4 regions of the Mesorhizobium sp. B3-1-8 genome follow, and region 2 is predicted to be linked to each of the others. Evidence: predicted binding sites of a transcription regulator. Region 2 holds the regulator's gene; each other region holds the start of a gene.
What was found. Region 2 encodes LexA, which represses DNA repair genes until DNA is damaged. Its sites were predicted from a motif close to TGTTCNNNNTGTGTTCNG; they were not measured.
Positions count from the first base shown of each region.

Region 1: recA (recombinase RecA) is a predicted target of LexA. The motif match lies at 2,103-2,120, and genes of this name have one in related genera.
Region 3: FJ424_RS30615 (sel1 repeat family protein) is a predicted target of LexA. The motif match lies at 4,072-4,089, and genes of this name have one in related genera.
Region 4: FJ424_RS12700 (metallopeptidase family protein) is a predicted target of LexA. The motif match lies at 5,797-5,814, and genes of this name have one in related genera.

Region 1 is NZ_VFTK01000008.1:25,179-32,834, forward strand. Features, by position in the region: gene alaS (alanine--tRNA ligase) at 1-606, opposite strand, end outside; gene recA (recombinase RecA) at 947-2,044, opposite strand; gene FJ424_RS09455 (carbohydrate kinase family protein) at 2,326-3,264, shown strand; gene FJ424_RS09460 (pseudouridine-5'-phosphate glycosidase) at 3,304-4,221, shown strand; gene FJ424_RS09465 (TfoX/Sxy family protein) at 4,394-4,717, opposite strand; gene FJ424_RS09470 (GFA family protein) at 4,807-5,304, shown strand; gene FJ424_RS09475 (RidA family protein) at 5,320-5,778, shown strand; gene sufA (Fe-S cluster assembly scaffold SufA) at 5,801-6,181, opposite strand; gene FJ424_RS09485 (SUF system Fe-S cluster assembly protein) at 6,270-6,662, opposite strand; gene FJ424_RS09490 (cysteine desulfurase) at 6,668-7,656, opposite strand, start outside.
Region 2 is NZ_VFTK01000007.1:51,011-58,666, reverse strand. Features, by position in the region: gene FJ424_RS08560 (ComEC/Rec2 family competence protein) at 1-2,052, shown strand, start outside; gene lexA (transcriptional repressor LexA) at 2,093-2,827, opposite strand; gene kynU (kynureninase) at 3,277-4,524, shown strand; gene FJ424_RS08545 (alpha/beta hydrolase) at 4,579-5,409, shown strand; gene glp (gephyrin-like molybdotransferase Glp) at 5,473-6,678, opposite strand; gene moaC (cyclic pyranopterin monophosphate synthase MoaC) at 6,678-7,154, opposite strand; gene trpC (indole-3-glycerol phosphate synthase TrpC) at 7,156-7,656, opposite strand, start outside.
Region 3 is NZ_VFTK01000051.1:680-8,335, reverse strand. Features, by position in the region: gene FJ424_RS30640 (endonuclease/exonuclease/phosphatase family protein) at 1-401, opposite strand, end outside; gene FJ424_RS30635 (AMP nucleosidase) at 526-1,986, opposite strand; gene FJ424_RS30630 (hypothetical protein) at 2,116-2,310, opposite strand; gene FJ424_RS34400 (hypothetical protein) at 2,377-2,511, opposite strand; gene FJ424_RS30625 (DUF2147 domain-containing protein) at 3,444-3,785, opposite strand; gene FJ424_RS30620 (hypothetical protein) at 3,799-4,044, opposite strand; gene FJ424_RS30615 (sel1 repeat family protein) at 4,224-4,490, shown strand; gene FJ424_RS30610 (ABC transporter substrate-binding protein) at 4,859-5,980, shown strand; gene FJ424_RS30605 (acetyl/propionyl/methylcrotonyl-CoA carboxylase subunit alpha) at 6,120-7,656, opposite strand, start outside.
Region 4 is NZ_VFTK01000011.1:100,583-108,238, reverse strand. Features, by position in the region: gene FJ424_RS12715 (error-prone DNA polymerase) at 1-3,260, opposite strand, end outside; gene FJ424_RS12710 (DUF6504 family protein) at 3,257-4,747, opposite strand; gene FJ424_RS34005 (hypothetical protein) at 4,689-5,774, opposite strand; gene FJ424_RS12700 (metallopeptidase family protein) at 5,958-6,395, shown strand; gene FJ424_RS12695 (DUF1737 domain-containing protein) at 6,624-6,830, opposite strand; gene FJ424_RS12690 (CoA ester lyase) at 6,859-7,656, opposite strand, start outside.

The DNA of each region.
Region 1 (7,656 bases), on a different contig from region 2:
CCAGAATTCCAGGAACCGGTCGCCGTCCTCTTCCGGGCTGCCGGGCGGGCCGCCCCAGATATGCTCGCCGCGATCGATGAAGATTTCCGAGCACGGACCGCACGGGCCGGTGTCGCCCATCGCCCAGAAATTGTCCGAGGTCGGGATGCGGATTATGCGGTCGTCGGAGAAGCCGGCGATCTTCTTCCAGTAACCAGCCGCCTCGTCGTCGGTGTGATAGACCGTGACGAGCAGCTTGTCCTTCTTCAGGCCGAAACCCTTGGTGATCAGGTTCCAGGCAAGCTCGATCGCGCGCTCCTTGAAATAGTCGCCGAACGAGAAATTGCCGAGCATCTCGAAGAAGGTGAGATGGCGCGCGGTATAGCCGACATTGTCGAGGTCGTTGTGCTTGCCGCCTGCACGCACGCTCTTCTGCGCGGTGGACGCTCGCGAATAGGGACGTTTCTCCAGGCCGGTGAAGACGTTCTTGAACTGCACCATGCCTGCGTTTGTGAACATCAGCGTCGGATCGTTGCGCGGCACCAACGGGCTGGAGGCGACGATCTCGTGGCCCTCCTTGCGGAAGTAGTCGAGAAATGTCGACCGGATATCGTTCACGCCACTCATTGCGTACTGCCTTTTCGCGAGAACCGCCGGCGTCGCCGGCGGCTGATGGGCTTTGGTGTTTCCAGAAGATAGATGGGCCTTTTAGCCGTAGCTCTTGAGCCTGTCCAGAAACACGGAGTTAGGTCAATCCGCCGGCGAGCGACGGCCCGGCGCCGCCCGCAAAATGCAAAACCGCCGGCGCGAAGGCCGGCGGTTCGGGTACGCAATACTCAAGAACTCGATTACATAAGCATAAGACGATAAACAAGGATTGTGGCCGAACTCCGGCTAAGCCGACGAATAGCTTCCGCCCAATCCCGAACAGGAAACTGCTGCGCGATCTTCCTGGAACGAACCGGCCCTACAAGGCGCCGGCTTCGTCCTCGAAACCGTCGTCGCCGCCTTCGGAGCCGCCATTCTCGAGAAATTTCTCGGCGATCAGCCCGGCATTCTGGCGCAATGCAAGTTCGACCTCACGCGCCGTATCGGGATTGTCGCGCAGGAACAGTTTTGCGTTCTCGCGACCTTGGCCGAGGCGCTGCGAATTGTAGGAGAACCAGGCGCCTGACTTCTCGATGACGCCAGCCTTGACGCCGAGATCGATCAGCTCGCCGGTCTTCGACACGCCCTCGCCATACATGATGTCGAACTCGACCACCTTGAAGGGCGGGGCCAGCTTGTTCTTCACCACCTTGACGCGGGTCTGGTTGCCGACGACCTCGTCGCGGTCCTTGACCGAGCCGATGCGGCGGATGTCGAGGCGCACCGAGGCGTAGAATTTCAGCGCGTTGCCGCCGGTGGTCGTCTCGGGCGAGCCGAACATGACGCCGATCTTCATGCGGATCTGGTTGATGAAGATGACCATTGTGTTGGAGCGCGAGATCGAGGCGGTCAGCTTGCGCAGCGCCTGGCTCATCAGGCGAGCCTGAAGACCGGGCAGCGAATCGCCCATCTCGCCTTCGATTTCAGCGCGCGGCGTCAGCGCCGCCACCGAGTCGACGACCAGCACGTCGATGGCGCCCGAACGCACCAGCGTGTCGCAGATTTCCAGCGCCTGCTCACCGGTGTCGGGCTGCGAGATCAAAAGGTTCTCGAGGTCGACGCCAAGCTTGCGAGCATAAACCGGATCGAGCGCGTGCTCAGCATCGACGAAGGCGCAGATACCGCCCTTCTTCTGGGCTTCCGCCACCGTGTGCAGCGCCAGCGTCGTCTTGCCCGAGCTTTCCGGCCCGTAAATCTCGATGATGCGGCCGCGCGGCAGGCCGCCGACGCCGAGCGCGATATCGAGACCGAGCGAGCCGGTCGGCACGGTTTCGATCTCGACCACCTGCTCGTTGGCGCCGAGCCGCATGATCGAGCCCTTGCCGAAAGCGCGCTCGATTTGCGACAGCGCCGCGTCCAGAGCCTTTGATTTGTCCACTGCCTTATCCTCTACAAGCCGCAAAGAATTCTGAGCCATGATACATCACCCCTTGGTCGTCAATGAAGGCCGGACAATCCGTGATCCCTGCTTGTTTTGTACCTTTTTTGTTCTCATTTGGCAAGGGGCGGCAAGCAGCTGAAAAACAATCAATATCTGGATATGTTCTTTCTTTGTCCCACCAGGGCTGGAGCGAAACAGAACCACTGGTCCAGAAGAGATTTGATATCCGCATGTCCCGAATCGCGGCGCCGATTGCGGTGTGACGCGCAGAAACTTAGTGTGCGCAGCCAACTATCAACCAAGGTTACCATATCCGCATGCCGACATCCCCAACAATCCTGGCGCTGGGCGGAGCCCATATCGACCGGCGCGGCCAGGTCTCGGGCGCCTATGTGCCCGCCGCTTCGAATCCCGGCATCATGCGCGAGGACGTCGGCGGCGTGGTTTTCAACGCGCTGCGCAGCGTGGTGAAGCGCGGCGTGTCGGCCTCGCTGATATCGGTGCGCGGCGGCGACGCTGCGGCCGACACCGTCGCCTTGGCGATCGACAACGCCGGAATAGCGGACCTCTCGGTGGTGTTCCTCGACCGCACGACGCCGAGCTACACGGCGTTGATCGACGCCGAAGGTGAGCTGATCGTCGGGCTGGCCGACATGACGCTCTACGATCTTGCCTTCCCCAAGCAGATGAGGCGTTCCAAGGTGCGCGAGGCGATCGCCGCGGCCGACGCCATCCTGTGCGACGCCAACCTGCCGACGGCGGCGCTGGAGCGCTTGGTAGCGCTTGCCGGTGGCCGGCCGGTCTTCGCCATCGCCGTCTCGCCGGCCAAGGTCGTCCGCCTGGCGCCGCTGCTCGACGACCTGTCGCTGCTTTTCATGAACCGCCGCGAAGCCGCCGCGCTGGCCGACGCCGAGCTATCCGGCGAAACCCTTGTCGACGCGCTCAGGCGGGCCGGCCTGAATGCCGGCGTGGTCACGTCCGGCAGCGCCCCGGTTCTGGGCTTCGACGACACCGGCATCTTCGAGATCGATCCACCCGCGCCGCGCAAGGTTGCCGACGTGACCGGAGCCGGCGACGCCTTGACCGGCGCAACGGTCGCCGCCTTGCTGCGCGGCCTGCCGCTGCGTGCCGCGCTGCGCGAAGGCCTTGCCGCGGCGATGCTTGCCATCGAGAGCCCGGAGGCCGTGCCGTCCTTCACGGCGGGCAACTTCACGCAGGTGCTTGGCCTTGTGCCGGAGGCGCGGGAGGTGGCATAGGGCCACCAGACATCCACTTCCTCCTGATCGGAGACAGCCGTGACGCCCGACACCGCCCGCCCCTTCGTCGACATCCACCCGCCCGTGGCGGAGGCGCTTGCCGCCGGCCGGCCGGTGGTGGCGCTGGAAAGCACCATCATCACCCACGGCATGCCCTACCCCGACAATGGCGCGATGGCCGCCAAGGTCGAACAGATCATCATCGATGGCGGCGCGGTGCCGGCGACGATCGCCGTGGTCGACGGCCGCATCAAGATCGGCCTGTCCGACGGCGAGCGCGAATCGCTTGCCATGACCGGTGACGCCATGAAGCTGTCGCGCGCCGATATCGGCTTCGCCGTCGCTCAAAAGCGTACCGGCGGCACCACCGTTGCGGCCACCATGATCGCCGCGCATATGGCCGGCATAAAGGTCTTCGCCACCGGCGGCATTGGCGGCGTCCACAAGGGCGCGGAAAAGAGCTTCGACATCTCGGCCGATCTCGACGAGCTGGCGCGCACGCCGGTCATCGTTGTCTCTGCCGGCGCCAAGGCGATCCTCGACATCGAAAAGACACTGGAAGTGCTGGAGACGCGCGGCGTGCCGGTGATCGGCCATGACTGCGAGACGATGCCCGCCTTCTGGTCGAGGCAGTCGCCCTTCCGCGCGCCGCTGACGCTCAATGCGCCGCAGGACATTGCGCATTTCTATCGCACGCGGCAGGCGCTGGGCCTCGGCGGCGGCATCCTCATCGCCAATCCGGTGCCGCGGAACGACGAGATCCCGGCCGACGAAATGGCCGGCTATATCGAAGCCGCGCAGAAGGCCGCCGAAGCCCAGAACGTCACCGGCAAGGCGGTGACGCCGTTCCTGCTGTCGAAAATCCTGGAACTCACCGGCGGCCGCAGCCTGAAGACCAACATCGCGCTGGTAGAGAACAATGCTCGGCTGGCTGCGGAGATTGCCAAGGCGTTGTAGGCGCGGAACGCTCAGCTACCGGCAGCGATAGCCAAAAGCGAACGCCGCGTTCCGTCACACCCCCTCTGGCCTGCCATCTCCCCCGCAAGGGGCGAGATTAGCAGCTTGGCCGCCGGCATTGGGGGTGCTGTCTCTCGGCATCTCCAAAAGGCCGCCACGACGCCCTCGAAAATTATCTCCCCGCCCTTCGTCCCGCCTCGTAAGCGCGCCGCGCCCATACCGCCATTTCGTCGGGGTCGTCGAAAGCCTCGTCGGGAATGCTCCAGTATGGCATCGCCACCTCCTTGCCGTGCCGCGAGCCTGTATAGGTCCATTGCTTGCAGCCGGCGGCTTCGAAGTCGGGGATGCTCTCTTCGTCGGCCTTGAGCAGCAATTCGCCGCGCACGACGACCGCGACGATGACGCCGTCGCGATAGATGCCCTTGCCCCCGAACAGTTTTCTGATGCCGATCGGTCCCAGGCTTTCGAACAATTCTTCAAGGCGCGCGTTGTCCATGCCGCGATCATCTCATCCGGCATGGGCCTTGTCATCGCCGCAACCAAAAGCATGCTGACAGGTTGAGATCGGAAAACGGAGATCCCGCCATGCCCGTCCTGCTCAAAGGCTCCTGCCGTTGCGGCGCCGTCCGCTTCGAGGTGGAAAGCCACACGCCGGTGCCGTTCATGCTCTGCTACTGCTCGATCTGCCGCAAGCAGCAGGGCGGCGGCGGTTTCGCCATCAATCTCGGCGCCGACTACGAGACACTTGATATCAGGGGCAAACGCAGCCTCGGCGTCTACCGCGCCGAGATCGAGGATGACGAGCATCCGCATTGCGAGGTCTCAACCGGCGAACGCAATTTCTGCAGGAAATGCGGCGCAGCGCTGTGGCTTTACGACCCGACCTGGCCGGACCTCGTGCATCCTTTCGCCTCGGCGATCGACAGCGACCTGCCGACGCCGCCGGAAAAGGTGCATCTGATGCTGAAATACAAGGCGAACTGGGTCGAGCCGGTGGTCGGGAAAAAGGACAAGGTGTTCGACGTCTATCCCGAGGAATCGATCGCCGACTGGCACAAACGGACGGGGATGTGGGTGGATTAGCGACAGGAGGCCGAAATGAACCTCACGACGCACAAGAAATTCAAAGGTGGTCGTTTGATGCCTTGGGGCAAGGGCACGGCCGTCTCGGACGCGAAGGGATATGTTTTTCTGTCCGGCAACACCGCCACCATCGACGATCACGATCCGTCGAAACACCAGGGGGGCGCCGTTGGCGACGCGGCAACGCAATGGCGCGAGATCCTCGCGAACATCAAGTCGGATCTGGAGGAGCTTGGCAGCTCGCTCGACCATCTGGTCAAGGTGACGTTCTACGTCAAAGGACCTTTCCCGTCCGGCGGCGTTCTCAGCTCACCCAACTTTCGTCTGGACGTGCTGGACGAATTCTTCGCCGAACATTGCCCGAAGCACTGCAGCTACAACAACCCGCCGCCATCGGAAGTGATCGGCGTCGCCGCCCTGGCGCAGCCGGATCTTGTTGTCGAGCTCGTCGTCATTGCGGCGCTGCCGGACTGAGCGGGAGCGCCGGCGGGCTTGGTCAGGCCGAGGTGCGCGCCTCGGCAAGCGCCTTGAGGTCGGCCGGCTTCAGCTCGACGGATTCGCCGCAGCCACAGGCCGAGCTCTGGTTCGGATTCCTGAAGGTGAAGCCGGTGCGCAGCGTCGTCTGCTCGAAATCCATCTCGGTGCCAAACAGGAACAACGCCGCTTCCGGCGCGACATAGACATGCGCGCCGTCGCGTTCGATATGGTCGTCCTTGGGGTTCGGCTCGGTGACCAGGTCGACCGTGTATTCCATGCCGGCGCAGCCGCCCTTCTTGATGCCGAGCCGGATGCCATGCGCACCTTCGCGCGTGGCGACGATCTCGCGCACCCGGTCGGCGGCCTTTTCGGTCATCGTGATGACGGCGAAGCGTCCCATATCGTTCTCCACGTTCGCGCGAGTTCAAGGCCCGCGGAATGAGTCTGCCCTTAAGATGGTGAAGTTTCACCTAGCGTGCAAGTCAAGCTCAATACCAACCGACCGCGACCTGCGCCTCTTCCGACATGCGGTCGGGCGTCCATGGCGGGTCGAAGGTCATGTTGACCTCGACGCCGGATACGCCTTCGACGGCACCGACGGCGTTCTCGACCCATCCAGGCATTTCGCCTGCCACCGGGCAGCCCGGCGCGGTCAACGTCATGTCGATCTTGACCGAGCGGTCGTCCTCGATGTCGATCTTGTAGACCAGGCCGAGCTCATAGATGTCGGCCGGGATTTCTGGGTCGTAGACCGTCTTCAGCGCCGAGACGATGTCGTCGGTCAGCCGCGCCAGCTCGTCGGCGGGGATCGCCGAGGCCGAAACGATGCCGTTCGCGGCCGTTTCCGGCGCTTTTTCTGCGGTGGTGCTCACGTCGTCCATCATCGTCACCCGAAGAACTTTCGCGCCTTTTCAAGCGCCTCGGCCAAGGCGTCCACTTCGGCCCTGGTATTATACATGCCGAACGATGCCCTGCATGTGGAGGTTACGCCGAAGCGTTTCAACAGAGGCTGGGCGCAATGCGTGCCGGCACGGACCGCGACGCCTTGCCGGTCGATCACCATCGACACGTCATGCGCATGGATGCCCTGCAATTCGAACGAGATGATGGCGCCTTTGCCGGGCGCGTCGCCGAAGATGCGCAGCGAGTTGATCGCGCGCAGCCGCTCATGCGCGTAAGTCTTGAGGTCCGCCTCATGCGCGGCGATGCGCTCGCGGCCAACCTTCTCCATGTAATCGAGCGCCGCGCCCAGACCGATCGCCTGCACGATCGGTGGGGTGCCGGCCTCGAAGCGGTGCGGCGGCTCGTTATAGGTGACGATGTTCTCCGTCACTTCCTCGATCATCTCGCCGCCGCCCATGAAGGGACGCATCTCTTCCAGCCTGTCCTTCTTGCCGTAGAGCACGCCGATTCCGGAAGGGCCATAGACCTTGTGTCCGGTGAAGACGAAGAAATCGCAGTCGAGATCCTGCACGTCGATCGGCATGTGGACGGCGCTCTGGCTGCCATCGACGAGGACCGGAATGCCGCGCGAATGCGCGATGCGGACGATCTCCTTGATCGGCGTCACAGTGCCCAGCGCATTCGACATCTGGGTGATGGCGACGAGCTTGGTACGGCCGGTCAGCCGCTTCTCGAATTCCTCGATGTGGAAGGCGCCGAGATCGTCGACCGGTACCCAGACCAGCTTGGCGCCCTGCCGCTCGCGGATGAAATGCCACGGCACGATGTTGGAGTGGTGCTCCATGATCGAAAGCACGATCTCGTCGCCCTCGCCGATCCTCGGCATGCCCCAGCCATAGGCGACCGTGTTGATCGCCGAGGTGGTGTTGGAGGTGAAGACGATGTTGTCCGTGCTCGGCGCATTGAGAAAAC
Region 2 (7,656 bases):
TCACATTCCCGGCACAGAACGCACCTTGTCTTCATGGCGGCGTTTTTCTGCGCCTTGGGCTTTCTCGCGGCGAAGGTCGAGACCTGGCGGATGGCGACCCCGATGCTGGGTTCGGAAATCCAGACCCGGCTGACGGGTCGCCTCGTCACCGCCGAGGCGATGGCCAATGGCCGTGTCCGGCTCACCATAGATCTCATATCCACGGAGCATCCGAAGCTGCGCTACGCGCCGGACCGCGTCAGGTTGTCTGCCCGCAGGATCCCGTCCGGCATGACAGCCGGGTCGATGCTGACCGGCTATGCCAAGCTGCTGCCGCCGACAGGTCCGGTTCGGCCGGACAGCTACGACTTTTCCTTCGACAGCTATTTTGCCCGCATTGGCGGCAGCGGCTTTTTCCTGGGTGATCCAAAGCTGATTGCGCCGGTGGAGGCGCCGTTTGACGCGCGCATCGCATCGGCAGTGGAAAACGCGCGCGAAGGGATTGCAGACCACATCAGGAGCAGCATCGGCGGGTCCGAAGGCGAGATCGCAGCGGCGCTGATCGTCGGCGTTCGTGCCGGCATTCCGGAAGCCATCAACGAGTCGATGCGGCGAACCGGCATCTACCACATCATCTCGATCTCAGGCCTGCATATGGCGCTGGTCGCCGGCACGATCATGGTCCTTTTGCGCGGCGCCTTCGCGCTGTTTCCGGATTTCTCGTCGCGCCGGCCGGTGAAGAAATATGCCGCTGCAATCGCGCTGCTCTCGATCGCCGCCTACCTCGTGATCTCCGGCATCGTGGTGGCGGCCGAGCGGAGTTTCATCATGCTGGCCGTGATGCTCGCCGCCGTGCTCTTCGACCGCGCGGCGCTCACCATGCGCAACCTGGCGATCTCGGCCATCGCCGTCATCCTTGTCTCGCCGCACGAAGTGGTCGGCCCGAGCTTCCAGATGTCCTTCGCCGCCACCGCTGCGCTAGTCGGCGCCTATGCCGGTTTTGCCGACTATCGCGCCGGCAAAACGACCGCGCCGCCGGCAAAGCGTTCGTTCCTCGGCTTCCTATCGCGAAAACTGGCGATTGGAGTGGGTGGTGCCGCCGTGACGTCGCTTATCGCGGGCAGCGCGACATTGTTGTTTGCGATCTGGCACTTCCAGCGGGTGTCGCCGCTCAGCCTGCTGGCCAATCTGGCGGTCATGCCGATCGTCTCACTGGTCGTCATGCCGTTTGCCGTGTTGAGCGCCCTGGCCATGCCCTTCGGCTTCGACGGCCCATTCCTTTATGTGATGGGCAAGGGCCTGACGGCGATGATCGCCATTTCGGCGTGGATATCCGAGCGCTCACCGGTCGACGCCGTCGGGCTGATCTCGATCCAGTCGGTGCTGCTGGCGACGGTCGCGCTGGTCATCGCGACGATGGCCACCACCTGGCTGAGGCTCGCTGCCTTACCCTTCGCGCTCGCCGCGCTGCTGGCCATTCCGCATGTCCGTACTCCGGACGTGCTTATCTCGGAGGACGCGCATCTGGTGGCGATGCCGATCGGCGGCGGTGAGCTTGCCATCAACCGCGCGCGCTCCAACGACTTCACCACCGACAACTGGAAACGGGCGCTGAAAGCCGAGGAAATCGTACCGCCGGAGACGTTCGCTAAAGACGCCCTCGACATCGCCGATCCCGTCGACCTGCCGCCCGGCTCGCCCTTCTACTGCATCGGCGACCTCTGCATCGGCCGGCATCCTTCCGGTGCCATCGTCGCGCTCGCCGAGAACCGCGCCAGCGCCCGGCCTGCTTGCGGTTTCGCCGACCTCATCGTCATCGACGACGCCACGGCCTACAATCCATGCCGCGATCCGCGCGTGCTCGTCGTCACCAAGCGGCAGCTGGCACGCGACGGCAGCGCCGCCATCTTCTTTGATCCGCAATCGGCAACCGCGCGGCCAACCGTTCGCTACGCGGTCGAAGAACCGTACCGACCCTGGCACGAGCAGCGGAAATACGCGCGTGAGGCGAGGGGGCTGCCGCCCTATCAACGACCGGAAAAGCCGGCGGTCGCGCCGCAGCCTACAGAATAGATGGCACACAGTTCCGGCGAAGACCGCCGCGCGGTTCTGCTCAGTAACGGCGGATGAGTCCGACGAGCTTACCCTGAACCTTGACCCGGTCCGGTCCGAAGATACGGGTCTCGTACGCCGGGTTGGCGGCCTCGAGCGCGATCGAGGCACCCTTGCGACGAAACCGCTTCAGGGTCGCTTCCTCGTCGTCGACCAGCGCCACCACGATCTCGCCCGGACTTGCCGTATTGGCGTTGCGGATTATGACCGTATCGCCGTCGAAGATACCGGCCTCGATCATCGAGTCGCCCTTGACCTCCAGCGCATAATGCTCGCCGCCCATGATCATGTCCGGCGGCACCGAGATCGAATGCGTCTGGTGCTGGATGGCGTCTATCGGCACGCCGGCGGCGATGCGGCCCATCACCGGAATGGACACGGCCGAAACAGCGTCGTCGTCATTGCTGGGTGTCGGCGTGCGCGAGGGCGCCGCCGGCTTGACCTGGCGGCCAAGATTGCCCTGGCCGCCCTGGATGACGCTCGGCGAAAACTTTCTCGCGGCATTCAGGCCAGGCGCGATCGAGTCGGGCAGCCGCAGCACTTCAAGCGCGCGCGCTCGGTTCGGCAGCCGGCGAATGAAGCCGCGTTCTTCCAGCGCCGTGATCAGCCGATGGATGCCCGATTTGGAGGCGAGGTCGAGCGCTTCCTTCATCTCGTCGAAAGACGGCGGAATCCCGCTCTCCTTGAGGCGTTCATGGATGAACATCAGCAGTTCATGTTGTTTGCGCGTCAGCATGGCGGCCCCCTTGGGTTCTGAAACCGGAATCAGAAAAACAAACCCAGAACAAACACTATCTGTTCCAGTTGTGTTCCGCAACCGTTTAAAGTTTAGTGAATTTGTTGAGGCTTCGGAAACAATGTTGCATCCAAGGGATACCTGGCCGAGTCAGGTCAGCGGTATCATTGATTCCGCTCGATTATGCAGCCCTCCTTAAGCTGAAGCGCGGTCCAACGCCATCACAAAGGCGCGGGCGGGATCGCTTCGGCTCTTGCGCGAACGTGCCTCACCGTGAACGAAACGGACCCAAAATGCCAACTTCGGCAATGATTCCGATCCATGGTCTTCGCCGTCTATGGACCAGCTAACATAGCGCAGAAGGTTCTTGCCGTGGCACGGACGGTGGTGAGACAACCGCCCTTGGCCAATCGTGAGAGGCGCCATGCCGAAATGGAGGCGGCAGCATGATGGGGGGAATTCCTGATCTCGCCGAGATCGAGGCGATGGATGCAGCGGATCCGCTGCGCGCCCTGCGCGATCGCTTCGTCCTGCCGGAGGGGGTGATCTACCTCGACGGGAATTCGTTGGGAGCGGCCTCGCACGCCGCATTCGACGAGTTGCGCAGGGCAGCTGCCGAGGAGTGGGCGCATGACCTCATTCGTGCTTGGAACAAGGACGGATGGTTCGACATGCCGGTCGAGCTGGGCGACCGGCTCGGGCGCCTGATCGGCGCGGCGCCGGGCCAGACCGTGGTCTGCGACACCACGTCGATCAACATCTACAAAGTGCTGCACGCGGCGATGGCGATGCGGCCGGACCGAACCGTGATCGTTGCCGAGGGCGACAGTTTTCCGACCGATATCTATATGGCCGAAGGGGTGGCCTTGACCGGAAAGAACACTGTCCTGCACCTGGCTGGCGTGGACGCGCCGATCATCGAGGAACTGATCGACGAACGCGTGGCGGTGGTGTTGGTCAACCACGTCAATTACAAATCCGGCGAGTTGCGCGACATGGCGGCGCTTACGCGCATGGCGCATGACGCCGGTGCGCTGATCGTCTGGGATCTCTGCCACAGCGCGGGCGCCATGCCGGTAGAACTTGACAGGGCAAGCGCCGATTTCGCCGTCGGCTGCACCTATAAATATCTCAATGGCGGGCCAGGTTCTCCTGCCTTCATCTATGCGGCCGAGCGGCATCTTGCCGATGTGCGGCAGCCGCTCAGCGGGTGGTGGAGCCATGCACGGCCATTCGCCTTCGAGCAAGCCTATGCGCCAGGCACCGGCATCCGCCGATTTCTGTGCGGCACGCAGCCGGTCCTGTCGATGCGGACGCTGAAAGGCGCGCTCGACATCTGGAACGGCGTTGACCTGGCGACGGTGCGGAGGAAGAGCATTGCGCTGGCCGATCTGTTCATCGAACTCGTCGAAGCACGGTGCGGCGGTTACGATCTTACGCTGGAAAGCACCCGCGACGGCGCCAAACGCGGCAGCCAGATTTCCTTCATTCACCAGCATGGCTACCAGATCATGCGGGCCCTGATCGAACGCGGCGTGATCGGTGATTTTCGGGCGCCGTCGACCATGCGCTTCGGTTTTACCCCGCTCTATGTCGGCTACAGGGATGTCTGGAATGCCGTCGAAGTGCTCGAAGACATCTTGCGGACCGGCGTCTGGCGAGAAGCCCGCTTCGCGGTCAAGACAACCGTTACCTGACCGCGGCGATGCCAATTAAACTCCGCTCAACATCGACCTGATCGCGGAGGGGCCGTGTTCGAAAACCGTATTGCCGACTGGGACAACGCCTATGCCAACGGCGCGAACATCGCCGGCGGCGACCGCTGGCCCGCGGCTTGGGATCAACCGGCGCAAGCCTTTAGGGAAAAGCTGTTGGCGCAAGGCAGGGCGCGGTTCGATATCGTGTACGGCGAAGCGCCGCGCAACCGGTTCGATCTGTTTCTCCCACCTGCTGCGCCAAAGGGGCTCGTCGTGTTCATCCATGGCGGTTACTGGATGGAATCAGACAAGACCTCCTGGTCGCATCTGGCTGGAGGTGCGGTCGGCCACGGTTTTGCCGTCGCCATGCCTTCTTACACGCTTTGCCCGCAAACCAGGATCAGCGGCATCGTCAACGAGGTTGCGGCAGCGATCGAGAAGGCGGCAGCGATGATCGATGGTCCGCTGGTGCTGACCGGGCACTCGGCCGGCGGGCATCTCGCCAGCCGGATGATGACCGCGGACGCGCCGCTGTCGTCCGATGTGACGCGGCGCATACGCCAGGTCGTTTCGATTTCAGGCCTGCACGACCTTCGGCCGCTGATGTTCACCGCACTGAACGAGACCCTGAACATCGACGAGAAGGAAGCGTTGAGCGAAAGCCCGGCTTTGCTGCGGCCTCGGCGGGGAGCCCGCATCACCTGTTGGGTCGGCGGCGGCGAGCGTTCGGAATTCCTGCGCCAGAGTACATTGCTTGCCAACATCTGGACCGGGCTCGGCGCTGCCACCGGTTCAGTGGTCGAGCCGGACCGGCATCATTTCAACGTTGTCGATGGGCTCGGAGATCCGGATCATCCCCTCACTCGGGCACTGATCGCCGAATAGAGCAATTCGGCGGTGTGAACGGTTTCGGTCGAGAATTGCGTTAAAACGGCGGGATAGACCGGCTCAGCGCAGCATCAGCACGTTGCACTCGGCGCCGGCCTGCGCGGCGGGCGCGAAGGGCTGGCGCACGATCAGGCCGTTGGCGTCGGCAAGCATGCGCAGCATCGAGGAGTCCTGGATGCCGAAAGGCATCGCGACCAGGGTGCCGGCGTCCTCGCGCACAACGGCGCGCACGTAGTCCTGCCTTAGATCGTTGGCCTGCATCGCAGCGCCCAGCCGGGCCGTTCGCACGTCCTGCCGGTGATCGCGGCCGCCGAGCCTGGCAAGCAGCGGCTTCAGGAAGAGTTGCGAGCAGACGATGCTTGCCACCGGATTGCCGGGCAGGCCGATGCAACGGACATTGCCAAGCCGGCCAAACATCAGCGGTTTGCCGGGGCGCATGGCGATCTTCCAGAAGTCGAGCTTCATGCCTTCGCCGGTCAGCACGTCATGGATCAGGTCGTGGTCGCCGACCGAGGCGCCGCCGAGCGTGACGATGACGTCGGCGTTCGCCTCGACCGCTTTCCTGACCAGCGCGGCGATCGCCTCCTGGCGGTCGGCGGCGATGCCGAGATCGAGCGCGCGCGCGCCGACCGACTGGGCGGCGGCGACGACGCCATAGGCGTTGGACGAAATGATCTGGTCGGGGCCGAGCGCGCTGCCTGGCGGCAGCAATTCGTCGCCGGTGGCGATGATCGCAACCAGCGGCCGCCGCACGACGTTCAAGGCGGGGTGGTTGGCTGACGCCGCCAGCGAAAGGGCCGCCGCGTCGAGCGCGCGGCCGTTTTCGAGCAGCAGGTCGCCCTGGCCGAAGTCGAGCCCGCGGCGACGGACATTGCGTCCTTCGGCGGTCGGCTCCGTCACTTCGATCTGGCGGTTGCCAAGGTCGCGGACGTTTTCCTGGATGACGATGGTGTCGGCGCCTTCAGGCAGCGGCGCGCCGGTAAAGATGCGCACGGCCTGGCCTTTGCCGACGGTTCCGGAGAAACCGCGCCCGGCGGGCGCCATGCCTATGACCTCGAGTTCAGCCGGCGCTGAAGCGACATCGGCGGATCTTGCGGCATAGCCGTCCATGGCCGAGGCGTTGAACGGCGGCTGCGTGCGTAGCGCCACGACCGGCTCCGCCAGGACCCGGCCGGCCGCGTCAGCCAGCGGAATGCTTTCGCCGGGTAATGGCGCAGCACCGTCCAGCAGGCGTTCGAGCGCTTCGGCGACCGGGACCAAGGCCATCAGGCATCCACCTTGTAGTCGCCGGACTTGCCGCCTGTCTTCTCGACCAGCCGGATGCCGGAAACCACCATGCCGCGGTCCGCCGCCTTGGCCATGTCGTAGATGGTGAGGCAGGCGACCGACGCCGCGGTCAGCGCCTCCATCTCGACGCCGGTCTTGCCGGTGACGCGGGCAAGCGCGGTGACCCTGAGGCCAGGCAGCGTGCGGTCCGGCTCGATCTCGACGGCAACTTTTGTCAGAAGCAGCGGATGGCAGAGCGGGATCAGCTCATGCGTTTTCTTCGCGGCCATGATACCGGCGATGCGGGCTGTGCCCAGCACATCGCCCTTCTTGGCATCGCCTGCGAGAATCATCTCCAGCGTTTCCGGCCGCATCGAGACAAAACCTTCGGCGATCGCCGTGCGGATCGTCTCGGCCTTGTCGCCGACATCGACCATATTGGCTTCGCCCTTGGCGCCAAGATGGGTGAGGGCCATCTCAGATGGCCTCGGCCGCTGCCTTGCCTGTCAGCAGAAGCTCGGTCGCCGCGGCCACGTTCGCTTGCCGCATCAGGCTCTCGCCGACCAGGAAGGTGCTGATGCCGGTCTTCTGCATCCTGAGGCAGTCGCCGTGGGTGAAGATGCCGCTCTCGCTGACCAGCAGGTAGCCGCCCGGCACCATTCGCGCCAGCCGCTCGGAAGTCTCAAGGCTGGTCTCGAAGGTCCGCAGATTGCGGTTGTTGATACCGATCAGTCGCGACGACAATTTTAGCGCGCGCTCCGTTTCGGCCTCGTCATGCACCTCGATCAGCGCGTCCATCCCGAGTTCGAAGGCGATAGCTTCCAATTCACTCGCCAGAGCATCGTCGACGCTTGCCATGATGATCAGGATGGCGTCTGCGCCCCAGGCTCGTGCTTCGTAGACCTGGTAAGGGTCGAATAGGAAATCCTTACGCAATGCGGGCAGGGACACCGCCTTGCGCGCCTTGGTGAGAAATTC
Region 3 (7,656 bases), on a different contig from region 2:
GCCCACATCCCGGACACTTCGTCGAGCGTGATGACGTCCGGATTGGTCCGGCCGATCAGCGACAGCACCTTCTTAGGCGTCGGATTGTTGAAGCGCAGGTTCATCTGCAGCAGGCTGTAGACGATCCTGTCGGCCGGCTTTGCGACCGCCTGCTGCGTCGACAATCTCGGCAGCGCGCTCGTCGTCGTGGCGAAGCAGGCGATGGCGAAGACCAGCGCGGCGACCGCCTGCAGCCGGTAGGGGCCGGCAAGCAGCGCCAGCGCGAGCAAGGCCGTCAGCACGCTCAGATGCATGCGGAAATGCGAGAAGGAATCGAAGGCCGGATGCAGCGTGCCGAAGAATCCAGCCAGCAACGCGGCCGAGCATGCCATCATCGCCAGGAATATCAGCTGAGCCATCATGCTCAAGCGAGCGCCGCCCGTCGTCATTTGCTCCAACCGCTCCGGCTATCCGTTCGGACCGCTTATCGGCCAAATTGTGGCCCGGGCAAGACGACGAATTGCCTCGCGGGTCAAAAGTTGGCGATCACTGGAACGCCGTTTCCGAAAAGCTTCTGAGCTTGCGCGAATGCAACCGCTCCATCGGCATCTCGGCCAGTTTCTCCATCGCCTTGATACCGATGGTGAGGTGCTGCGCTACTTGCCGCTTGTAGAATTCGGTCGCCATGCCGGGCAGCTTCAGTTCGCCGTGCAGCGGCTTGTCGGAGACGCACAGCAGCGTCCCGTAAGGCACGCGGAAGCGGAAGCCGTTGGCGGCGATAGTGGCCGATTCCATGTCGAGCGCGATGGCGCGCGACTGCGACAGGCGCTGCACCGGCCCGCGCTGGTCGCGCAGCTCCCAGTTGCGGTTGTCGATGGTGGCGACGGTGCCGGTGCGCATGATGCGCTTGAGGTCGTAGCCCGACAAACCGGTCACCTCGGCGACCGCTTCCTGCAGCGCCACCTGGATTTCGGCCAGTGGTGGGATCGGCACCCAGACCGGCAGGTCGTCATCGAGCACATGGTCCTCGCGCACATAGGCATGGGCCAGCACATAGTCGCCCAGCGCCTGCGTGTTGCGCAGCCCGGCGCAGTGGCCAAGCATCACCCAGGCATGCGGCCTCAGCACCGCGATATGGTCGGTGATGGTCTTGGCGTTGGATGGGCCGACGCCGATATTGACCATGGTGATGCCGCCATGGCCGGGCTTCTTCAGGTGGTAGGCCGGCATCTGCGGCAGGCGGTGCGGCGGCGTTCCTTCGCTCGGCGAGCCGGCTCCCGCCTTGGTCACGACATTGCCCGGTTCGACGAATTCACTGTAGCCGCTTCCACCACTCTCCATCAGCTCGCGTGCCCGCGCCACGAATTCGTCGATGTAGAACTGGTAATTGGTGAACAGCACGAAATTCTGGAAATGCTGCGGGCTGGTCGCCGTGTAATGCGTCATGCGGTGCAGCGAATAATCGATGCGCTGCGCAGTGAACGGCGCCAGCGGCCGCGGCTCGCCGAACGCCACCTCGAACGTGCCATTGGCGATCTGGTCGTCGGTGCCGTCGAGGTCCGGCACGTCGAACAGGTCGCGGATCGGCCGCTTGATGCGCTCGGCGGCCGCGCCGTCGACATAGGTGCCTTCCAGGAAGGCGAAATGCAGCGGGATTGGGGTGGTCGATTCCGACACCGTGACCGTAACGCCGTGATTGCGCATGATGAGCCTCAACTGCTCGATGAGATAGTTCTCGAACAGCTGCGGCTGGGTGATGGTGGTGGCGAAATGGCCGGGCGTCGGCATATGGCCATAGGCTTGGCGGGAGTCGACCTGGCTGAACGACGTCGTGGTGACGCCGATCTGCGGATAGAAGGCCCGGTAGCGCCTGCTCTCGTCACCGCCCGCCGCTAGTGCGGCGAAGGAATCGCGCAGGAATTTGGTGTTGCGGTCGTAGAGCGTTTGCAGCGCCGCGACGGCCTTTTTTGCGTCATGGAAACTCTGCTTGCCGAAAGGCTCCGGCATGACGACCGATTCGATGGCTTGGGGGTAGATTCGCTTTTCCATGGCTCAATATAGAGATTTGGAAGAGCGGTTGGGAGGGGTGAGCGGACAGGAACCGCAACCCAGCTGGAGATTTTTTGTTATCGCACCTTATCCGCGCTGCAGGCTGATCAGCAGCACGAAGCCGAGGCTGGTGTTCTTGTGCGGCGGCGCCTCGATCCTGTTGCCCGTGTCGGCGCGCATCATCGGCACCGCCAGCACCGGGGCGGCAAGCAGCATCAGGATGAGCGTCGCCCGCGGCAGCAGCCTGAGGATCTTCATTGCGGTGGCAGTGATGCGGTCCATTTTGGTGGTGTCCCGAATTTCAGCTTTACTGCTTTTCAGCTTTGTCGTTTGAGCGTTTGACTTGGTTCACCGAGCCGGGAATGAAGCGGTCGGCCGCTCCCACGAGCGGCTCGAGTGACCGGCCTCCGCCACCAGGATGGCGAAGAACATGCCGAACAGGCTCATCAGCAGGCAGACAATGGTGAAGCGACGGGCAAGCATTTCTCTCTCCTTCAATGCGGGAGAGAATGCCGGAATGCCTCTGAACCGGTTCTGAGACCGGTATTCATCTGCGGTTCAAATTGATTGGCACGTGACGCAGTGCGCACAGTGGCGCATATGCAGGCTTCTTGCCGGTGGAATTGTTTTCTAGAACGGGATTAGATTGAGCTAAAGACGGCGCAAGATCGTCGCGCCATGTCCATATCGTCTGGTAGCATTGAAATTTTCGCGACATTCCCTTTGGAGAGCCCTTGATATGACAACTGTCTGTCGGTTCTCACGCTCAGTTGACAGCGCGAGGTATTCCCAAGCGATTGCCATCCGATTGATGATTGCTCTCCAGTTCGTTTGTCTTCCCACGCCGCCTGCTCTCGCGGCCCAAGCAACGGAACCAAGACATGGTGTCGTTGTGATTTATGATGACGCTAAATGGTCGATAAAGCGGAAGAATCCCCATCTAATCGTATTGAATTGTAAGGATGAGTCCTGCGGTGGTGCTAGTTCCGAGTGCATGACTTTGCAGTTCGACAATCGAGCCGACTCTTACGCACCTGGCCTGTTGACCCAGATGAACAAAGTAAACCGGAAATTCATTGGCATATGGGAGCGAAATGGCCAGCGTCTGGAGTTAGTAGACAAACCAGAATGGCAGACTCTCAACCACCGGAGCATCGCGTTATCCTCGCTTCGGTATCGGCTGGGCAATCGCGTGAAGCGTATCTGGTCCTCCCAGATACTCGCTCAATTCGGGACGACGGGTCTAGTCTGCGAAAGTGATGAGGATAAATATCCTGTCGCAAATGCAAGTTGGATGTTGCTCCTTCAGAGCATACTCATTCCTGGAGAATAGCGACTGCAGAGCCACGTTGTCGGGCCAGGAAAGCTACGGCGTCTCCGTTTGGATTGAGACGCCGATTAGCAGACCTCTAGAGTTAGAGCTTATGCCAGGTCTGGCTCTTGCAGATCAGGCCGCCCAGCACGCAGCCGCTCATCTTGAGCGTCGTGCCCGTGAGCGTCGCCTTGCCGGAATAGGTCTTGTCGTTCGCAGGGTCGGTGATGTTGCCGGCATATTTGTTGTCGCCGGTCGCCTTCATCGAGCCGATCGTCTTGCCGGCATATTTGCCGGTCTTCAGCGTGATGGAGAACGAGCCGCCGCCGCCGATCGTCGCCGTCTCGCCGGACTGCGTCTTCCAACTGCCTTCGATCGGGTCGGCCCACGCTGCCCCCGCCATGATCAAGGTGGCCGCCAGGGCCAGGCTCATCTTTCGAAACATCTTGTCCTCCTCCCTATGGGGTTGCGGCGGGCTCCGGTTCGCCTGCCTGCCCCTTACGCAAAGGTAAAGCTAATCCAGCTCCCGCCAAAACAAAAGCGGTGCCGCCACGGAAGGTTGCAAGGATTTTCGCCGCGCGGATGACTGAAAATAAACGCGACCGGAAAAACGCTTCGGTTTCCGTGGTTAGCGAAGTCTTGATTCCACTCGCGGCAATTTTCATCGAATTTGACGCAAAATGGCTGAAACGCTGGATTCCCATGCTTAACAGTTTTTCGCGTTTACCTCTTGTTTTAGCTTTGTTTTCCTCAAATTAAGCAAGCCGTTTAACGACGGATTCAAGGCCAGCCGTCATCCTCGAAAGCATCGAAAGAGCGCCCCGCCCCAAAGGGATACCAAGGGAAAAGGAGGCAGCTCTCGGGAGCCAGACAGGGGATTGAAATGGCACGCTTTGAAATGCTTGAAGACGGCTTCGGCGCCATGGGGGCAACTGCCCAGGCCGACATTCTTTTCGAACTGGGAATGATGTATGCGACCGGCCGCGATTGCGAGACCGATGTCGTCGCCGCCCACAAATGGTTCAACATCGCCGCGATCAAGGGCTCGGCCCGCGCCGCCGAGCTGCGCTCGGAGCTGTCAGCCACCATGTCGAAAGTCGAGATCGCCACGGCGCTGCGCGAAGCGCGCGAATGGATGACGATGCACTGATCCTCAGCGCGCAGCGCTCGGAAATTCATTGGGACAAGGCCGCGAAAAGACGGCCGGTCAGGAAGAACGAGAACGCGGCAGGTTGAGACAACCGAAGCCACGCAAGAACAGGGAAGCGAGCGGGGTTCAGGCGCGGGGGCGCGGGGAAGCTCGATTGCAAAAAAGCCGCGACCGGCCGGGACAAGGCCGGCGCGGCTTTTTGCATTACGTCTGGTAATCGGCCGCGTGGCCCAAGAAATCCTCGCCTAAATGAACCAAAACCTTCCGCATTGTGCTCTCGACAGTTTCGGCGAAGGGTGAAATTGTCCCGGCTCTGTGGAAGAAGCGCGGCCGGAGCGGCGCGCGCAAGTGGAGGAGTTCTTATAGTCATGAAAAAATTGGGTATTTTGAGCGCGGCCGCATTTGGCCTGATGATGAGCGCCTCGGTTGCCTTCGCCGACGACATCACCATTTCGGTGGTCGGCCCGATGACCGGCCAACTCGCCACCATCGGTGACCAGTTCAAGCAGGGCGCGCAGGCTGCCGCCGACGCGATCAATGCCGCTGGCGGCGTCAACGGCTCCCAGATCAAGCTCGACATCGAGGACGACCAGTGCGATCCGAAGCAGGCGGTCTCGGTCGCCAACCGCATCGTCGCCAACGGCGTCAAGTTCGTCGACGGTCATGCTTGCTCGGGCTCGAGCATTCCGGCCTCGGCCGTCTATGCCGAAGCCGGCACGCTGATGATGAGCCCCGCCTCGTCCAACCCGGTGCTGACCGATGCCGCGGCCAAGGCCGGATGGCCGACCATCATGCGCCTCTACACGCGTGACGACGCGCAGGGCGCCTTCATCGGCCCTTGGATCGCCAAGAAATACGCCGGCAAGAACGTTGTTGTCCTGCACGACAAGAGCGCCTACGGCCAGGGTGTTGCCGATGCCGTGAAGGCGACGATGAATGCCGGCGGCCTCAAGGAAGTCGACTATGAAGGCATCAATGCCGGCGAGAAGGACTATTCGGCCCTCGTCACCAAGCTGAAGGAACTCAAGGCCGACGTTGTCTACTTCGGCGGCTATCACCCGGAGGCGGGCTTGATCCTGCGTCAGGCGGCCGAGCAGAACGTCAAGTTCCAGCTGATCATGCCGGACTCGATCGCTTCGCCGGAATTCTGGCAGGTTGCCGGCCCGGCCGGTGAAGGCACCATGTTTGTCTTCCCGTCCGACCCGCAGGCCAAGCCCGAAGCGAAGGACGCGGTCGCCAAGATCAAGGCTGGCGGCTTCACGCCCGAAGGCTTCACGCTGTTCTCCTATGCCGTGATCCAGGCCGTGGCCGAAGGCGTCAAGCGCGCCGGCACCGATGATCCGGCCAAGGTCGCGGAGGCGCTCAAGGACGGCAAACCGATCAGCACCGTGGTCGGTGACGTCGTCTTCGACGAGAAGGGCGACCTGAAGAACGCGAGCTACGACATCAACCAGTGGCACGACGGCAAATACGCGCCGATCCAGCCGTAATTCGGTTCCGCAATCGAGGAAATGGCCGGGCTCGTCCCGGCCATTTTTCGTTTGTGCCCTGGCATTGACGTACAGGCGAGGCCGGGGCAGTCCCGCCGACATAGCTATTTACCATTCAGCAATTCAGCACTTCAGCACTTCAGCCCTGGCCGTCCTCCGCGAACCGGACCAGCACCGTGCCGTCGCTGACCTGTGCGCCCTCGGCCGCGATCTCGGCGATCACGCCGTCATGCGGGGCGGCGATCATATGCTCCATCTTCATGGCTTCGAGGATCAAGAGCGGCTGGCCCTTGATCACGGCATCGCCCGCCGCGGCGCGCACCAGCTTGACCAGGCCCGGCATCGGCGCGCGCAGGTTGGCTGTGGCGGCACCCGCCTCGTCGGCCTTGGCAAGCGGATCGGGAACCGTGAATGTATAGCCGACCGCGCCCTCGAAGACGGTGACGTGGCCGGGCCAGCGGGCGGCAAGCGGCATGGTCCGCAAGTCGTGCGTGTTCACCGCATCATGCGGTGCCTCCAGCGCCACCTGGAAGCGGCCGTCCGGCCGTGCCGAAACCCTGGCCAGGATGTTCTCCTCGCCATGGCGCAGGCGAATGCGGCGCGACAGCGTGTGGAAATGCGCATAGCCGGAACGCGTGGACCAGGGATCGGCGGCGGGACCCGGCGTGCCGGCATCCATCGCGGCCAGCGCCGCCGCGGCGATCGTCTCGTCGCCCGGCCCGGGAATGGTGGTGAGCGCCTCCTGATGCCGGCCGATCAGCCCGGTATCGACGTCGCCTGCCGCGAAATCGGCGTCGGCCGCGAGCGCCGCCAGGAAGGCGGTGTTGACGGTCGAGCCGGCGACTTCGGTCCGGGCGAGGGCATCGCGAAGCGCGCCGAGCGCCGTGGCCCGGTCCTCGCCGTGCACGACCAGCTTGGCGATCATCGGATCGTAAAAGGGCGAGATCGCATCGCCGGCGCGTACGCCAGTCTCGATGCGCATCGCGGCGCCGTCCGGGGCAGCGTCGGGGAACTTGAGATAATGCAGCGTGCCGGTCGCCGGCAAAAACCCTTTCGCGGCGTCCTCGGCATAGAGGCGCGCCTCGAAAGCGTGGCCGGCGAGCGCGATTTCGCCCTGCGTTTTCGGCAGTTTTTCGCCGGACGCGACGCGAAGCTGCCATTCGACGAGATCGATGCCGGTGACCATCTCGGTGACGGGGTGTTCGACTTGCAGCCGCGTGTTCATCTCCATGAACCAGAAGCGGTCGACCTTGAGCCCCTGAGAGGCGTCGACGATGAACTCGATCGTGCCGGCGCCCGAATAATTGATCGCCTTGGCGGCCTTCACGGCCGCCTCCGTCATCGCCTTGCGGAGCGCCGGCGTCATGCCAGGAGCGGGCGCCTCCTCGATCACCTTCTGGTGGCGGCGCTGTGCCGAGCAGTCGCGTTCATAGAGATGCACGGCATTGCCGAAATTGTCGCCGAACACCTGCACTTCGATGTGGCGCGGCTTGTCGACATATTTTTCCACCAGCACGCGATCGTCGCCGAACGCCGCTTTCGCTTCGCGCCGCGCGCCGGAAAGCGCCTCCGAGAAATCGTCGGGATGGTCGACGCGCCGCATGCCCTTGCCGCCGCCGCCGGCCCGCGCCTTGATCAGCACCGGATAGCCGATCTCGCGCGCTTTGGAGGCAAGC
Region 4 (7,656 bases), on a different contig from region 2:
CCGCGGCTTGCGGCGGACTCTGATCCAGCCGGCCGTTCGGCGGGATTATGCTCGATGACCGGGCGGTTGGCGGACTCCAGCAACACGCTCAGCCAAGAGGTCAGATCCTCGATCCGGTCGGCGACGATGTGGATGACGTCCGATTCATGCTGCAGCTTGCCGGTGACGCGGATGAAGCGGGCGCCCATGACGACGGAGCGGAAGCGGTCGAAGACGCGTGGCCAGATGATGACGTTGGCGATCGATTTTTCGTCTTCCAGCGTGAGGAAGATCGCATTGCCCTTGCCTGGGCGCTGGCGCACCAGCACCAGTCCGGCGACGGAGACGCGGCGTCCGTCGCGCACCGACGGCAGGCGGGCATTGGCGGTGACGCCGGCGCGATCCAGCCTTTCGCGCAGGAAGGCGACGGGATGCTCCTTCAGCGACAGGCCGAGCGAGCGGTAGTCGTGCACGACATGCTCGCCGAGCGGCATCTTCGGCAGTTTCGTTTCCGGCTCCAGCTCGCGCAGGCCGAGAGCGGGCCGGTCGAACAGCGGCAGTTTCTCGGCTGCGCTCTTGCCGTCGAGCGCCCGCACCTCCCAGAGCGCGGCACGGCGGTCGAGACCGATCGAGCGGAACGCATCAGCCTGCGCCAGCTTCTCGATCTCGCCGACATCGAGGCCCGAGCGCAACCAGACATCCCTGACCGACCGATAGCCATCGCCGCGCTGGGCAACGACTATATCCATGCGCTCTTCGGACAGGCCCTTGATCTGGCGGAAGCCGAGGCGGACGGCATGCGCCGTCTCGATGACGCCGCGCATCGAGGCGTGGCGCTCGAGGATGCGGAACGGATCGAAGGCGGCGGCCTCCAGCGTGCAGTCCCAGACGGAATGGTTGATGTCGACCTCGCGCACCTCGACGCCATGGTCGCGCGCGTCGCGCACGAGCTGCGCCGGCTGATAGAAACCCATCGGTTGCGCGTTGAGGATGGCGGCGCAGAACACGTCGGGAAAGAAGGTCTTGAACCAGCAGGAGGCATAGACCAGCAACGCGAAGGAGGCGGCGTGGCTTTCGGGAAAGCCATATTCGCCGAAACCTTCGATCTGCTTGAAGCAGCGCTCGGCAAACTCCCTGGGATAGCCTTTCTCGACCATCCCTTCGACCATCCGCGTTTCATAGTTGCCGATCGTGCCGGTTCGCTTGAAGGTCGCCATGGCGCGGCGCAGTTCGTCGGCCTCGCCCGGCCGGAAGCCGCCGGCGACAATGGCGATCTTCATCGCCTGCTCCTGAAACAAAGGCACGCCGAGCGTCTTGCCAAGGATCTCTTCCAGCTCAGGCTTGGGGTATTCGGCTTTCTCCTTGCCCTGTCGTCTACGCAGATAGGGATGCACCATGTCGCCCTGGATCGGGCCGGGACGCACGATCGCCACCTCGATGACGAGATCGTAAAATTCGCGGGGCTTAAGCCGCGGTAGCATCGACATCTGAGCGCGCGACTCGATCTGGAAGACGCCAAGCGTGTCGGCCCGGCAGATCATGTCGTAGACGCGAGGGTGTTCCGGCGGGATAGAATCCAAGCTGTAGGGCCGCCCGTAATCGTCCCGCGCCTGCGGATAATGCTGCGTGAGCAAAGTCAGAGCGCGCTTCAGGCAGGTCAGCATGCCGAGCGCCAGCACGTCGACCTTGAGGATCTTCACCGCGTCGAGGTCGTCCTTGTCCCACTCGACCATCTTGCGCTCCTCCATCGCCGTCTTGACGATGGGCACGACCTCGTCGAGACGGTCCCTGGTGATGACGAAGCCGCCGACATGCTGGGAAAGATGGCGGGGAAAGCCCATGATCTCGTTGGCGCGCTCAAGCACCTGCCTGGACAGCGGATCGGTGCGGTCGAGGCCGCCGGCATTGGCTTCTTTTTCGCCAAGCTCGGAGGTCGACCAGCCCCAGATGGTGCTGGACAGCGCGCTGCGGACATCTTCCGACAGGCCCATGGCCTTGGCCACCTCGCGCAAGGCGGAGCGGCCGCGATAGCTGATGACGGCGGCGGCCAAGGCGGTGCGCTTGGTGCTGTATTTCGTATAGATGTACTGAATGACCTCTTCACGCCGCTCATGCTCGAAATCGACGTCGATGTCGGGCGGCTCGTTGCGCTCTTCCGAGATGAAGCGCTCGAACAAGGTGTCGATGCGTTCGGGGCCGACCTCGGTGATGCCGATGCAGAAGCAGATGATCGAATTGGCGGCCGAGCCGCGGCCCTGGCAGAGGATGTCCTGGCTGCGTGCGAATTTGACGATGTCATGGACGGTAAGGAAATAGCGCGCGTAGTTCAGGCGCTCGATCAAAGCGAGCTCGCTGTCGATGCGTTTCAGCACATAATCGGGAACGCCGGCCGGATAGCGCCTGACCGCCCCTTCCCGCGCCAGGCGTTCGAGCTCGGCCTGCGGTCCAAGCCCGGATTCGGTCGGCTCGTCCGGATAATTGTATTCGAGGTCGCTGAGCGAGAAGGTGAGCTCGTCGGCGAAGCGCAGCGTCTCCGCCAGCGCCTGCGGGTGGCGGCGGAAAAGCCGCGCCATCTCCAGCGGCGGCTTCAGGTGGCGCTCGGCATTGGCCGTCAGCTCGAGCCCGACTTCGGAAACCGGCGTGTTGAGGCGGATCGCGGTGAGCACGTCCTGCAGCGGGCGGCGGTCGGCGGCGTGATAGAGCACGTCGTTGGTCGCCATCAGCGGGACGCGGGCGTGCTCGGCCATCGACGCGGCCTGTTCGATGCGGAAACGATCGTTGCCGGCATAATCCGGCGCCACGGCCAGCCGGAGCGCCGCGCCGAAACGATCCTTAAGCCGGCTAATAAATGACAAGCTATCCTCGGCGCCTGCCGACAGATCGGGCAGGATCGCCAGCGACATCCGATCGCCCCATTCGAGCAGGTCGCTCAACTGGAGCAGCGTCGCGCCCTTCTCGTTCTCGTCGCGCAGATTGGCCTGGGTCAGCATGCGGCAGAGATGGCCCCAGCCCTGGCGGTCGCGGGGATAGGCGAGGATATCCGGCGCGCCGTCGCCGAAAACCAGGCGGCAGCCGGGATGATAGGCCATCTTCTCCACCCTGGCCTGCTGCCATGCGCGCACGACGCCGGCGACCGTGTTGCGGTCGGCAAGGCCGATCGAGGCAAAACCGTAGAACTTCGCGGTCACCACCAGTTCCTCGGGTTTCGAAGCGCCGCGCAGGAAGGAGAAGTTCGACCTTATGCCGAACTCGGCATAGGGGATGACGGTCAGCGCGTTCATGCGAACACCCCATGCATGAACCAGCGCGGCGGCGCGGCCTGCGCGGCGCTGCTGTAGAGGCCCTGGCGGTAGAGCCAGTAGCGGCGTCCCTCGCTGTCCTCGATGCGGTAATAATCGCGGGTCGGCGCCTCCTCCTCGCCGGGCAATTGCCGCCACCATTCGGCGGCGATGCGCTCCGGCCCCTCGGCGCGGGCGACGCGGTAGAGCGCGCGCCGCCAGCGGAAATTCATCGGCGGACCTTCCGGTATCTCGGTCGCCGGCACCTCGATCGGCTCGGGCGAGCGAAACAGGCGCACCGGCCGCTCCGGCGGATAGACGGTCATCGGCGGCGCCGTTCGGGGCGGTGCTGCCCGGCCGGCCGCCGGGGCGCGTCTTTGCGGCGCTTCGGCGAAAGGCACGGTTTTGACAGCGCGTTCCGGCAGATGGCTTTCGACGGCCACCGGCTTCAGCACGGCGGTCTCGCCGAGACGGGCGCGGACGCGGTCGGCGAAGAGCGCGATGTCGGCGTCATCGTCGTTCGTCTTGCCGGTGAGGTCGCCCTGAGCCAAGTCGAAGGCCGCGACCGACAGCACGGACAGCCGCACGAGGTCGAAGCCGAAGCCGGCGTCGATGGTCTGCTCCAAGGCGGTGAGCCGCTCATGGAACAGTCTTTGGATCAGCCGCGGCTCGCGCATCGGGCGCGAGGTGCCGACGGCGATGCGGCTGACGGCGCCGTCGACGCGGAAGAGAAGCAGCGCCAGCGTGCGCGCGCCCTCGCCGCGGCGTTCGAGGTCGGTCTTCAAGGCGATCGCCAGCCGGCTCACCAGCCGCTCGATGTCGTCGGTGAGCACGACCGGCTCGGCAAGATGGCGCTCGACCGAGAGCGGCGCGACGGGAAGGCGCGGCGACACGGCCTCGTCGAGGCGGCCGAGCGCCTGGTCGAGGCGCAGAAGCAAGGTGGCGCCGAAGCGGCGGGCGAGCGGCGCGCGGGGCGCGGCCATCACCGCGCCGGCGGTGCGCAGGCCCACACTTTCCAAGCCGACGCGGGTCTCCGGCGCGATGCGCAGCGCCGACAGTGGCAATGGCGCCAGGAGCGCCTCCTCCTCGCCGCCGGCGATGATGCGGTCGCCATGGAAGCGCGCTGCCGCCCAGGCGGCGCCCGGCGTCGAAGCCAGCCCGGCGCGGACATCGAAGCCCTGCTGGAAGAAGCGGGTGAGGATCTCGTCCTGCATGGCGCGCTCGCCGCCGAACAAATGCGTGCAGCCGGTGACGTCGAGGAACAGCCCGTCCTCGCCGTCGATCGCCACCAAAGGCGTGTAGCGGTCGCACCAGTCGGCAAGGCCTTCGAGCAGCCGGCGGTCGGCTTCCGCATCGGCCTCGACCACATCGATCGAGGGATGCATGGCGCGCGCATCGGCGATGCCCATGCCGCGCTTCAATCTGAGCGCCTCAGCCCGCTCGTCGAGGGCCGCGATGCGCTGGGTGTTGTTGTCGCGATGGCTGATCACAAGCGGCGGGTGAGGTGACGGCAGGTGATGCTGGGGCCGGGAACGCCAGGACCGCCCCAGGCGCTGGCGCAGGATCCGCTCCGCGGCCAGATGCGGGAACCACAGTGACAGAATTCTCTGTTCTTTCTGCAAAAGCGTGCTCATTTGGGTTCCACTCCAGTGTGAATTGTCCGGGCAGGGCCGTGCGGCTCTTGCCGATATCGAGTTTGAAGGCGGGGCGGCCGATCGAGCCGGCGAGCGGCCCGGCGACGGTTTCGCGGCTTGCCGCCGCCGCCGCCGAGACGATGAGGCGCACCGGGGCGGCGGTGGGGTCGGCCTCGCCGGCCTGGCGCAGCAAAAGCAGCGGCCGGCCGGCATTCTGGGCGCGGGCGTGCAGCCGGCGCGTGGCGGTGAGGTCGAGCCGCCGCGGACTGCCGCGGATCTCGAGGATGACCGCGGCAAAGGCCGTCATGCGGGCGGCCTCCTCGGCGATCCACAGTGCGTCGAGCAGTTTTGGCGCCTCGGAAAACAGCAATTGCTCCGGCTCGATGCCGAACAGGGCGTGAAGGCCCCTGGCATAGGGAAAGCCGGCCTCGTGGAAAATTTCCGCCGTGCCGACCCAGAGGATCGGCAGGCCCTGCTTCTCTCTGAGGACCAGGCTTACGAGCGACAGCGCGAAGCCGGCAACGGCGCCGGCATCGCGGGTCTCCAGGCCATGGATTTCGCTGAGCGCCGCCTTGGGCAGGCCGCCGCCGAGGGCGGCGTCGAGGCGACCGATGCCGGTATGCAGGAAGGCGTCCGCCGAAGCCACGGCGAGCCCACGCCGGACGATCGTCCTGTCCCGCGTCATATCCGGTCCGGTGGCATCGCCAGAGCGGTTCAGCTTTTCCGCAATTGCGGACGGAAGACCGCTTCGCACTTCTCCTGGAATCGCTCCAGGCGCGCCAGCCGTCGGCGCCTGCAGGCGCTCGGGCAGCGTTCCCTCGATCTTCGCGATCTGGCGGCGCAGGGCAAAAACAGTGTCCCGCGCCACGGCGCTCATCGCCATGACGTTCACTTCCGACAGCAATTGTTCCTGTTATGTTTCTATAGATTCCAGAGGGTGCCGGAAGAGTCAAGCGGAGTCATAAGGAATTTATTCCTTCGAGCTTTACCCTGAAAGCGAACGCCCAGCCGGCTCATTTGCCTCTATCGGCGCGAAAGCCTATATGCCGGGATCAAAGGAAATTTCATGGCCCGCATCTACAAGACACGCACCTGGCACGACCAGCTCTCCCCGTCGATGGACGAGATGGAGCTTCTGGCGCTGGAGACCTATGCCCATCTGCCGGACGAGTTCCGCAAGCTCACCGGCGAGATCATCATCCAGATCGCCGATTTCCCGACCGACGAGATCATGGACGACCTGTCGCTGGAAACGCCCTTCGACCTGCTCGGCCTGTTCGAGGGACGCGGCATCGCCGAGCGCTGGAACCCGCAGACCGGCGAAGGTCCGAACCGCATCACGCTCTACCGCCGCGCCATACTCGACTACTGGGCCGAGAACGAGGAGACGATGGGCGACATCGTCACCCATGTGCTGATCCACGAGATCGGCCACCATTTCGGCCTGTCGGACGACGACATGGAGCGCATCGAGGAAGCGGCCGAGCAGGCGGCGGCGGGCTGAGCGCGCACTTCGTCATCCTAGGGCGAAGCAAGGAGCGAAGCGACGCGCGCAGACCCTAGAATCCATGCCGTTCCATCAACACCAAATCCGCGGTGCAGAACGGAACGCTTGCCGCCCGACACCCGCAAACGTCCCCTATATTCTGATCCGCTGCGCCTCTAGGGTCTTCGCGACGGAGCTTCGCTCCTGCTCCGCCCTAGAATGACGAAGTGGGGGTTGCCGCTCTTTCTACCAGTCGCTCAGCTTGGTGTCCGGGCCGTAGTCCTGGCCTTCGACATCCTTCACCACGGCCTGGCCGCAGCGCATCGACTTGGTCTTCTTGTCATAGGCGTAGGTCGGCGAGCCGAACAGGTGCCAGCCCTTGTTCAGCGCCGCCGTCACCTTGTGGCAGAAGGTTGAATCGTCCGGGCCGGACAGAAAGCGGTAGAGTTTCATTTTCGAGCCTGTCTTGAATATCGGCGCATCATGCGCCGATGATTATTGCCTTCGCCAGTAGTTTCTCGGCTTCCGCCAGATGCAGCCGCTCGACCATGCGGCCGTCCATCGCGATCACGCCCTTGCCGGCATTTTCGGGCCGCGCGAACGCATCCCTGATCGCACGCGCCCTGGCCAGCGCCTCGGGCGACGGCGAAAAGGCATGGTTCGCCGGCTCGATCTGGGCGGGATGGATCAGCGACTTGCCGTCGAAACCCATGGCCGCGCCGTCGGCGCATTCGCGCGCCAGGGCGTCGAGGTCGCGAAAATCATTGGCGACGCCGTCGATCACGTCGAGGCCACCGGCCCGCGCGGCGAGCACCAGTTGCATCAGCCAGGGCATCAGATAGCGCCGGTCGGGCGTCGCCAGGATGCCGGTCGCCTTCACCAGGTCATTCGTTCCGGCGACGAAACAAGCGAGGCGCGACGCTCGATCGCGGCCAAGCTCGGCGATGGCGCCGATGTTGAGCAGCGCCTTGGGCGTCTCGACCATCGCCCACAGTTTCACGCCGTCCGGCGCGAAATTGTCGTCGAGCAGGTCGCCGGCCTCGAGGATGTCGCGCGGCGTGCCGATCTTGGGCAGGAGAATGCCGTCGGGCTTGGCCTTGGCCACGGCCAACAGATCGTCGGCGCCCCATTCGCCGGCGAGCGGGTTGATGCGCACCACCATCTCGCAGCGTTTTTCGCGCCGGCCAAGGATGCCGGCAATCTTGTCGCGCGCCGCTTTCTTGTCGGCGGGCAGGACGGCGTCCTCGAGATCGATGATGACGGCGTCGCAGGCAAGCGA